3 linked regions of the Methylomonas sp. 11b genome follow. The protein of the gene in region 1 interacts with the protein of each later gene in a pairwise test. Links are inferred from orthologs where the notes say so. Each region holds a gene or a part of one and is shown in the gene's direction. Other genes may lie near its edges.

Evidence for each region.
Region 2: the proteins of METH11B_RS0104005 (region 1) and dnaE interact in binary tests that used the Escherichia coli proteins (3 or more experiments, as listed by UniProt). The link is inferred for Methylomonas sp. 11b from one-to-one orthologs.
Region 3: the proteins of METH11B_RS0104005 (region 1) and ctaD interact in binary tests that used the Escherichia coli proteins (3 or more experiments, as listed by UniProt). The link is inferred for Methylomonas sp. 11b from one-to-one orthologs.

What each region holds. Positions count from the first base shown.
Region 1 is NZ_KI911557.1:826,541-829,677, reverse strand. Bases 89-2,922 are described here. They hold METH11B_RS0104005 (pyridoxal phosphate-dependent aminotransferase), read left to right. Parts: upstream 89-843; coding sequence 844-2,001; downstream 2,002-2,922. Other genes in these bases: METH11B_RS0103995 (RibD family protein), read left to right, coding at 2,837-2,922; ribA (GTP cyclohydrolase II), read left to right, coding at 2,203-2,859; METH11B_RS0104010 (OmpP1/FadL family transporter), read left to right, coding at 89-769. Also shown: more of METH11B_RS0104010, read left to right, coding at 1-88; more of METH11B_RS0103995, read left to right, coding at 2,923-3,137. UniProt on the Escherichia coli protein: Shows aminotransferase activity with methionine and histidine as substrates, and to a lesser extent also with phenylalanine.
Region 2 is NZ_KI911557.1:5,078,698-5,083,013, forward strand. What follows is about bases 184-4,196. They hold dnaE (DNA polymerase III subunit alpha), read left to right. Parts: upstream 184-507; coding sequence 508-3,996; downstream 3,997-4,196. Other genes in these bases: rnhB (ribonuclease HII), read left to right, coding at 184-501. In the rest of the region: more of rnhB, read left to right, coding at 1-183. UniProt on the Escherichia coli protein: DNA polymerase III is a complex, multichain enzyme responsible for most of the replicative synthesis in bacteria. This DNA polymerase also exhibits 3' to 5' exonuclease activity. The alpha chain is the DNA polymerase catalytic subunit.
Region 3 is NZ_KI911557.1:5,230,967-5,234,157, forward strand. Bases 184-3,071 are described here. They hold ctaD (cytochrome c oxidase subunit I), read left to right. Parts: upstream 184-763; coding sequence 764-2,380; downstream 2,381-3,071. Other genes in these bases: coxB (cytochrome c oxidase subunit II), read left to right, coding at 184-710; METH11B_RS0125055 (cytochrome c oxidase assembly protein), read left to right, coding at 2,536-3,071. In the rest of the region: more of coxB, read left to right, coding at 1-183; more of METH11B_RS0125055, read left to right, coding at 3,072-3,078; METH11B_RS0125060 (cytochrome c oxidase subunit 3), read left to right, coding at 3,090-3,191. UniProt on the Escherichia coli protein: Cytochrome bo(3) ubiquinol oxidase is the terminal enzyme in the aerobic respiratory chain of E.coli that predominates when cells are grown at high aeration.

The sequences.
Region 1 (3,137 bases):
CTACGCGCATTCGTTTGCCAAAGGCCGATATGCGCTGGGGATTTCGCCGATTTTTGCAGCGCAGACTTTCAAGGCCAGAGGCCTGAATACATTCGGTCAATTTGGTTTTTCCAGTGAACCGGATCATTTATCGGATCAGGGGCGCGATTATTCTTTCGGCGCCGGTTTTCGGATAGGCGGTTTGGCTGAGTTGCTGCCAGGGCTGCGGCTGGGTGCGTCTTACAAAAGCCGCATTTATATGTCCAAGTTTGAACGCTATTCGGGCTTATTTGCCCAGGGCGGTGGTTTTGATATTCCGGACAGCTTTAATGTCGGTTTGTCCTGGGATGTTACCAAGGCGCTGACCACCAACTTTGATGTCGAGCATATCCGCTACAGCGAGATTAAATCGGTCGGCAATACCTTCCAGGGCAATTTGCTGGGGTATGCCGACGGTCGCGGTTTTGGCTGGAACGACATGACGATTTATAAAGCCGGGGTGCAGTGGCAGCAAAGCCCGGATTGGATTTGGCGCGGCGGCCTAAGTTATGGGCAACAACCCATCGAAGGTTCCGAGGTGCTGTTCAATATTCTGGCGCCTGGGGTGCAGGAATGGCACTTGACCGGCGGCTTAAGTCACGCGCTTAGCAAACAAGACGAACTCAGTTTTGCGTTCATGTATTCGCCGCAGAAAACCATCACCGGCCCAAATCCATTGAGTCCGGGACAATCAATCGATTTGTCGATGAGCCAGTTTTCCTTGCAATTCGGCCGGTCGCGGCGCTTTTAATCTATTCAACACGCTCCTAACTTCAAGCGCCGCTATGGCGCTTCTTTTTTAACTGACTTTTAAAAATTTTGCCGATGACTTTCCCAGCTGCCAACCGGATCGCCAACTTACAGCCATCCGACATCCGTTTGATGACCCGCGAATGCGAACGCGTTGGCGGAATTAACCTGGGGCAGGGGCTGGGCGATTTGCCGGCCCCGGCATTGGTGCGCGACGGTGCAATCAAGGCCATTCAAGACGGCCTAAATACCTATACGCCTTCCGAAGGCGTGCCGCCATTACGGCAGGCGATTACCGCCAAACTGAAGCGCGACAATGGTCTGGAAGTCGATGCGGATACCCAAATCGTGATTAGCGGTGGTACGACGGGTGCATTCGCAGCCACCTTAACGGCGCTATTGAACCCGGGCGATGGCATTTTGCTGATGGAGCCTTACTACGGCTACCATCTGAATACGATTTTGCTCAACGGCCTGGAACCGCAATTTTTAACCTTGACGCCACCGACTTTCGCCCTCGACGAAGCTGAGTTGCGTGCCGCTTTAAAACCCAATACCCGAGCAATTGTGGTCTGCACGCCCAGCAACCCCAGCGGTAAGTTATTCAGTGTCGCCGAGTTGGCAATCATCGAGAGAGTGGCTGAACAGCATAATCTGTTGGTGATTTCCGATGAAATCTACGAATACATCACCTATGACGGCGTGCCACATATTTCCCCGGCCAGCGTCGGCAATCTGGCCAAGCGTACCGTCAGCATCATGGGCTTTTCCAAAACTTTTAGCATTACCGGATGGCGCCTGGGCTATGCGGTCTCCGAACCGGCATTGGCGCAGGCGATAAATTTGGTTAACGATTTACTCTACGTCTGCGCGCCGTCGCCTTTGCAATACGGCGCAGCGGCGGGCTTGCAGGCGCCGCCGGACTATTTTCAGCAGCTGCGAGCACAGTATCAACGCAAGCGCGACATCATTTGCGCCGGCCTGCAGGCTGCTGGGTTGACGCCGCTGGTGCCGCAAGGTGCTTACTACGTATTGGCCGACATCGCCCATTTCGGTTATCCCACAGCCAAGGCCGCAGCATTAGCTATTTTGGAACAGACGGGTGTTGCCAGCATCCCGGGCAGTTCCTTTTATCAAAGCGCCGCTGGCGAAGGTTTGATTCGCTTTTGCTTTGCTAAGGATGACGCTACCTTGCAGGAAGCGGTCAGGCGATTGAGTAACTTCCACCCTTGATAAATTTGCTAAAGGCTTTCAACCAAAATATTGCCTGTCTTTTGCTTCCGGTAAGTTGTTTAAACAACAGGCTGTCAACAATTGCTGTGCGTGAGGCAGCAGTGTGTCTGTGGCGGATAATCTAAATACTAGGCCAAACAAAGGCTTGAGAGCTGGCACATAAATTGAGTTACTAAAGGGATTAAGCATTCAGAAAACACCATGTCCAAACCTACCGTTTCCCGACTTGCCAGCACCCGTATCCCCACGGCGTATGGCGACTTTCAACTCTGCTATTACAGCAACACCCTGGATAACAAAGAGCATCTGGCCTTTGTGATGGGCAACGTCACCGACGCCGAAAACGTCTTGGTGCGTATCCATTCGGAATGTTTTACCGGCGACGTGCTGGGTTCCAGACGCTGCGACTGCGGCGAACAACTGGATCGCTCGCTGCAATTGATCGCCAGCCAAGGCGCCGGCGTTTTAGTCTACCTACGCCAGGAAGGGCGCGGCATCGGCTTATTGCAAAAAATGCGCGCCTACAATCTGCAAGACCAGGGTTACGACACGGTGGACGCCAATCTGCTATTAGGGCATGGCGCCGACGAAAGAGACTATTCCTTGGCGGCCCGCATTCTCGAAGAGCTCGGTGTCCATTCGATACGCCTGATGACCAACAATCCCGCAAAGATTCATGCCTTGGAAAGCGAAGGTATTCTGGTGAATGCCCGTTTTCCTTTGGAAGCCACAGTCAATGCGGACAACGAAGGCTATTTGCTGACCAAAGCTCGGCGCATGGATCATCTATTGCAGGTCAAACCTGCCGCTGCTAGGGTAAGCGTGAGAACCGCGCATGATTGTGAACCAGCAGATTGAGCGCTGGCTGACCGCCCAAACCGCGTTTTCCGAAACAGCCGAACGGCCTTTTGTTACGCTGAGTTACGCACAAAGCTGGGACGGCAGCATCACTACCCGCGCTGGAGAAACCCTGGGTTTGAGCGGTAACGAATCCCGGCGTTTAACCCACCAACTCCGCAGTCTGCACGACGGTATTCTGGTTGGTATCGGCACGGTGCTGACTGACGATCCGCAATTGACGGTGCGCGAATGTTCCGGAAAAAACCCGCAACCCATCGTCTTGGATAGCTGGTTAC
Region 2 (4,316 bases), 4.3 Mb from region 1 along the record:
GCTGCCGTGATTCTCGATTCTGCCAAACCGATTCCCGGATTGACCGACTCTAAAAAGCTCACCGAAAAGAAACGCAAGTTGCTGGCCGAACAGATCAAGGCCAACGCCTTATGCTGGGCCGTTGCCCGCGCCGAAGCCAGTGAAATCGACGATATCAACATTCTGCAAGCCACAATGGTAGCGATGCAAAGAGCTGTGTCGCAATTGAACTATCGCCCGGATTGGGTCAAGGTGGACGGCAATCGTTTGCCAATATTGGATATACCTGGCGAAGCTATCGTGCAAGGCGATTTATTGGTCGAGGAAATTTCCGCCGCTTCGATATTAGCCAAAGTCGCCCGCGATGAGGAAATGCAGACGCTGGATAGGCTGTATCCCGGCTATTCTTTTGCTATCCACAAAGGCTATCCTACCCAGCAGCATTTGGCGGCATTAGCGCAGCTTGGGATCACCCCGCAGCATCGAAAATCGTTTGCCCCTGTTAAAAAGTATCTTGTTTAAACAGCCATGACGCCGAGTTTCGTTCATCTTCGTATTCATACCGAGTTCTCGCTAGTTGACGGTATCGTCAGAATTAAGCCGTTGGTGAAGAAACTGGCTGAGTATCAAATGCCGGCTGCTGCGATTACCGAACAGAGCAATTTGTTCTCGCTGGTTAAATTCTATAAAGCAGCGCAAGGTGCCGGCATCAAACCCTTGATCGGCGCCGATGTGCTGATTTTCAACCCCGACGAACCGGCCTCGCCGTTTCGTTTGACCATGTTGGCGCGCAATAAAAAAGGCTACGTTACACTGACCGAGCTGATTTCCCGAGGCTACCAGGAAGGGCAGCATCAAGGGATTCCAATGTTGCAGAAAGACTGGATTGCCGAGAATCATGAGGGTTTGATCGTGTTATCGGGAGCGATGGACGGCGATGTCGGTCAGGCCTTGTTGGCGGAGAATGCCGAGCAAGCCAAACGTTGTGCCGAATATTGGCGGGATTTGTTCGAAGACAGTTTTTACCTGGAATTGCAGCGGCTCGGTAAAGCGGACGAGGAGCGTTACATCAAATTAGCGGCGGATTTGGCTTCCGAGTTAGATTTGCCGGTGGTTGCCACCAACGATGTGCGATTTATCAGCAAAAATGATTTCGACGCCCATGAAGTGCGGGTTTGCATTCATCAGGGGCGGGTGCTGGACGATAGCCGCCGGCCGAAAAACTATACCGCTCAACAATATTTACGCACTGCCGAGGAAATGGCGGAATTGTTCGCCGACATTCCGGAGGCCTTAGCCAATAGCGTGGAAATTGCCAAACGCTGCAATGTCGAGCTGACGCTTGGCGAAAACTATTTGCCCGATTTTCCGGTCCCCGAAGGCATGACTCTGGACGAGTATTTTAAACAAGCCTCTCGGCAAGGCCTGGAAGAACGCTTGATCCAGTATCCGCCGATAGGCAAGGCCAGCTTCGCGGAGAACCGCAAAGTCTATGACGAACGCTTGGAAGTCGAGCTGAACGTGATCACCCAAATGGGTTTTCCCGGCTATTTCATGATTGTCGCCGACTTTATTCAGTGGGCCAAGAACAATGCGATACCGGTGGGGCCGGGGCGGGGCTCCGGTGCCGGTTCCTTGGTGGCGTACGCATTGAAGATTACCGATCTGGATCCGATCGAATTCGATTTGCTGTTTGAGCGGTTTTTGAATCCGGAACGGGTATCGATGCCGGATTTTGATATCGACTTTTGCATGGAGCGCCGAGACGAGGTGATCGACTATGTAGCTCGCCATTATGGCCGCGATCACGTGTCACAGATTATCACCTACGGCTCGATGGCGGCCAAGGCGGTGATTCGCGACGTGGGGCGGGTGATGGGGCATGCCTACGGCTTCGTGGATAGGTTGGCAAAACTGATCCCATTTGAAATCGGCATGACCCTGGACAAAGCCCTGCAAGACAGTGCCGAATTGAAGGCATTGTACGATACCGAGGAAGAGGTCAAGTCGCTGATCGATATGGCGCGTTCGCTGGAAGGGATTTCCCGTAACGCCGGTAAACATGCCGGTGGCGTGGTGATTTCGCCGACCAAGCTAACCGATTTCAGCCCCTTGTATTGTGAACAGGGCGGCGGCAACCTGGTGACGCAGTTCGATAAGGACGATGTCGAAGCGGTTGGCTTGGTCAAATTCGACTTCCTGGGTTTGCGCACGCTGACGATTATCGATTGGGCGCTGCAAACCATCAATCGCCAGCGCGCGCAACGTGGCGAAGAGCCGGTCGATATTTCCCAGATTCCGCGCGACGACCTGCCTAGTTACGAATTATTAAAGAACGCCCAGACCACGGCCGTGTTTCAGCTGGAGTCGCGCGGTATGAAGGAGCTGATCAAAAAACTGAAACCGGATTGCTTTGACGACATCATCGCGCTGGTGGCTTTATTCCGTCCCGGACCGTTGGAATCGGGCATGGTCGACGACTATATCAATGTCAAACACGGTGCCAAGGCCGAATACGCTCATCCCTTGCTGGAGCCGATTCTAAAACCTACCAATGGCGTTATTCTGTATCAGGAGCAGGTGATGCAGATTGCTCGGGAATTGGCCAGTTACACCTTGGGCGGCGCCGATATGTTGCGGCGGGCGATGGGTAAGAAAAAGCCGGAGGAAATGGCAAAAGAGCGGGAAAAATTCATGTCGGGCGCGGTGGCAAACCAGATAGACGCAGCCATCGCGACATACGTTTTCGACCTGATGGAGAAATTCGCCGGCTACGGTTTCAACAAGTCGCATTCGGCGGCCTACGCTTTGGTTGCTTATCAAACCGCCTGGTTGAAGGCACATTTTCCGGCCGCGTTCATGGCGGCGGTAATGTCCTCGGATATGGATAACACCGATAAAGTGGTGGTGTTGATCGACGAATGCCGGGAAATGAAGCTGGAGATCTGCCCGCCGGACATTAATGTTTCCGACTTTCGTTTTACGGTAAACGACCAGGGGCAGATTGTTTACGGTATCGGTGCGATCAAGGGTGTCGGCGAAAATGCAATTGAAGATCTGTTAAAAGAGCGGGCCGCCAACGGAGCGTTTGCGGGTTTGTACGATCTGTGCAAGCGTGTCGATTTACGCAAGGTCAATCGCCGGGTTCTGGAAGCATTGATCAGAGCCGGAGCGCTGGATACTATCGATCCAAATCGCGCGGCGCATCTCGCCGAATTGACCACAGCGCTGCGAGTTGCCGAACAACACGGAAAAATGGCGCTGGCCGGTCAAAACGATCTATTCGGTCTGGCGGTGCAAGTGGAAGTGAGCGACGGTGAAGCGGAAGCTTATTCCACCGTGGTCGAGCCTTGGACCGAAAAAGAAAAGCTGGAAGCGGAAAAGCAAACTTTGGGTCTGTTTCTAACAGGTCATCCTATCGCCGAATATCTGCCGGAATTGAAGCATATTACCCACGGTTCGCTCGCCAGTCTGGAAGTCGATGCCGGCCGCTCCAGAGGCAAAATGGAAGCGCGTGTTGCCGGCTTGATCGTGGAAATGCGTACCCGGCAAACCAAGCAGGGCAAGATGATGGGTTTTGCAACGCTGGACGACCGTACCGGCCGGCTGGAAGTGGCGGCCTTCAGCAATATTTACGACAAATATCGCAACCTGCTCAGCAAAGACACAATCCTGATTGCCGAAGGCTCATTGGCAATGGACGACTTTACCAACAGTCTGAGGATGACTGCCGAGAAGCTCTACAGCATGGAAGAAGCGCGCGAGTTATATGCCCGCGGAATTACATTGACGATAGACCTGGCCAATGGCGACCTGCCGCCGGGTTGGCTGGCAAGCCTACAGACCACACTAACGCCATTCTGCGGCGGCCAATGTCCGATCCAAATCGAGTATCGCACTGCCACCGACAAAGCCACCCTGCAATTGGGTGACGACTGGCGCGTACGTCCGAGCGATGAACTCCTGATCCGCCTGCGGCGCTTGCTGTCTAACGTAACGGTGCTGGTCAGGTACTGACCTGGCGTCTAAGGGCGCTGCATTTCTGTTTGCTGAGGGGATGGGCTGAGTTCGGCCACAACCCGACCGTAGGGGCACCATCCAATTTAATTAGTTAAGGCATCCTGTGACCCAGCCGAATGTCCGGTATTCGGCGAGCAAATTGGCATTATCACTGCACTACTACGGCCAATGGACTGCCGGTTGGAGCGGCTTTCCAATTTCAATGATTAATACATCGTTTTATCTCGTCGAATGGTCGGTATTGGGTGAAAAATTGCTAATATTGCGACCTAACTGTGCAAAACGCAGGTCTTGGTATAATTTGCGTCAGGATTTAT
Region 3 (3,191 bases), 4.4 Mb from region 1 along the record:
ATTTCGAAAGCCATTTAGACGAGGCCAGCGAAAAAACCCATAGGGTTAGTTCTATGGATCCGCGTAACGTCCCCAACTACCTGCTGAACGTCGATAAGCCGCTGGTGGTGCCGGTTGGTAAAAAAATTCGCTTCCTGTTTACTGCAGCGGACGTGATTCACTCCTGGTGGGTTCCGGATCTGGGCTGGAAAAAAGACGCCAACCCCGGTTTTGTGAACGAAGCTTGGACCTCAGTCGATAAACCCGGCACTTACCGTGGTCAATGTACCGAGTTGTGCGGCCGCGACCACGGTTTCATGCCGGTGGTGGTGATTGCGATGGAGCAAGATCAATACGATGCCTGGGTTAAAGCGACTTTGGATAAGCAAAATCAGAAGCCTGACTTGAGCGACCAAACCCGCAATACGCTGATGGCAAAAGGTGAGTCTGTTTATCTGAAAAACTGCGTGGCTTGCCACCAGATCGACGGTAACGGTATCTCCGGTTGGTTCCCTGCGTTGCGAGGCAGCGCGAAAGTCACCGGCAATATGGATCAGCTGATTGGTTTTATTCAGGCAGGTACGAGCAAAATGCCGGCCTTCAAAAAATTGCCGGATGACGAATTGGCCGAGCTGATTACTTACATCAGAAACGCGCCGGCATTGGGTAACAACGTGGGTGATGAGATTCAGCCTAATAAAATCACACCCAAATGGGACGATGATGAGTAATTCACTGATTTTCGCAATGAACTCATTTTCTAATTTTTGCTGAGGTATAAAGTATGACTGCTGTCGTAGCTGAACATGATGATCATCACGATCACCACGATCACGGCCCCGAAAAGGGCGTTTTACGGTGGATATTTACCACCAACCACAAAGATATAGGCACCTTGTATCTGGTATTCGGTCTGATAATGTTTTTTGTCGGTGGTGCCATGGCATTGGTCATTCGCTCCGAGTTATTCGAGCCTGGCCTGCAATTTGTCGATCCTAACTTCTTCAACTCGATGACCACCATGCATGCCCTGGTGATGGTATTCGGCGCGGTAATGCCGGCGTTCGTCGGCTTGGCCAACTGGATGATTCCGATGATGATCGGCGCGCCGGATATGGCCTTGCCGCGGATGAACAACATGAGCTTCTGGATGTTGGTAGCAGGTGTCTTACTGTTGGCCAGCACTTTGTTCATGGAAGGTGGTGCACCATCCGGCGGTTGGACTTTTTATCCGCCCTTGGTTTTTCAAAACGGTAAATCGTTTCCTTTCGCTATTTTCTCTGTGCATTTACTGGGTATCTCTTCGATCATGGGTGCGATCAACGTGATCGCTACCATTTTCAACATGCGGGCGCCCGGCATGACCTTGATGAAAATGCCTTTGTTCGTTTGGACTTGGCTGATCACAGCGTTTTTGTTGATCGCTATCATGCCGGTATTTGCCGGTGCGGTAACCATGTTGCTGACCGACAAATTCTTCGATACCAGCTTCTTCGATGCGGCTGGCGGCGGCGATCCGGTGTTGTATCAGCACATTTTCTGGTTCTTCGGTCACCCTGAAGTGTATGTCATGATTCTGCCGACTTTCGGTGTGGCATCCACCATCATTCCGGTGTTTGCCCGTAAACCGCTGTTTGGTTATGCCTCTATGGTTTACGCGACCGGTGCGATTGCGTTCTTGTCTTTTATCGTTTGGGCTCACCACATGTTTACCGTGGGTATGCCTGTTGCCGGTGAGTTGTACTTTATGTATGCCACCATGCTGATCGCGATTCCGACCGGCGTAAAAGTGTTCAACTGGACCGCCACCATGTGGAAAGGCTCGATGACCTTCGAAACGCCTATGCTGTTCTCGATAGCGTTTGTAGTGCTGTTTACCATGGGTGGTTTCACCGGTTTGATGATGTCGGTAGCGCCGGTGGATTTCCAATACCACGACACCTATTTCATCGTCGCTCACTTCCATTACACCTTGGTGCCGGCTTCTATTTTCATCCTGATGGCTGCCGGTTATTTCTGGTTGCCTAAATGGACTGGCAATATGTACAACGAGAAAATCGGCAGATTACATTTTTGGTTGTCAGCTGTGTCGGTGAACATATTGTTCTTCCCGCAACATTTCTTGGGTCTAGCCGGCATGCCGCGTCGTATCCCCGATTACGCGATTCAATTTGCTGATTGGAATATGGTGTCCAGTATTGGCGCGTTTATCTACGGTTTTAGCCAATTGTTGTTCGTGTACATCGTCATTGATACCATCCGTGGTGGAACCGGCGAAAAAGTCAGTGACGAGGTTTGGGAAGATGCCAGCAAACACAGTCTGGAGTGGACAGTGCCTTCGCCTGCACCTTATCACACCTTCAGCACGCCGCCGGCGAGAATCCCTACCGAGCATTTTTAAAGCTTGAAATGAGTGACTGAAATAAGCCATGTCGTTTGACATGGCTTATTGGGTAATGAAATGGATACAAAAAAGAAAAACATTTTGACGGCTTTGGTTTTGTTTGCTGTGGCCTTCACGATATACGTATTTGCGGTCATTAAGGCAATCTCGCAATGAGCGAGGATCTTGGGCAAAAAAATACCAAGTTGGTCCGTAAATTGGCGCTTGTCGCAATTGCCATGTTTGGTTTTGGTTATGCTTTGGTGCCGCTTTACGATGTGCTTTGCGATTTGACCGGCTTGAACGGTAAAGTTGAAGGTCAAGCCGTTCAAGAAACGGCGTATGAGGTGGATAAAAGTAGGGAGGTGACAGTAGAGTTTCTCACATCCTTAAACGAGTCCACTCCCATGTTGTTCCGCTCCGAAGTGAAAAGCATGAAAGTACATCCGGGTGAGTACTACACGGTTAATTTTTATGCGAAAAACACGAGTAATCAGCCGATGATTGCGCAAGCCATACCCAGTATTACGCCGGGCCTGGCCGCAGAATTTTTTAAAAAGACCCAGTGCTTTTGCTTTACCGAACAAACCTTTGCTGCGAACGAAGAAAAAACCATGCCGGTCCGTTTCGTTGTAGAACCGACGTTACCCGAACGCTATAAGACCGTCACGCTTGCATACACTTTTTTTGATAACACTAACATCAGTAAAAAATAGAGGGGAAGGATATGTCTACACACGATAGTTATTACATACCGCATAAAGCCGTGTGGCCGGTTTTAGCTACCGGCGGCTTGATGATGACGCTGGCCGGGTTTGCTAATCATTTG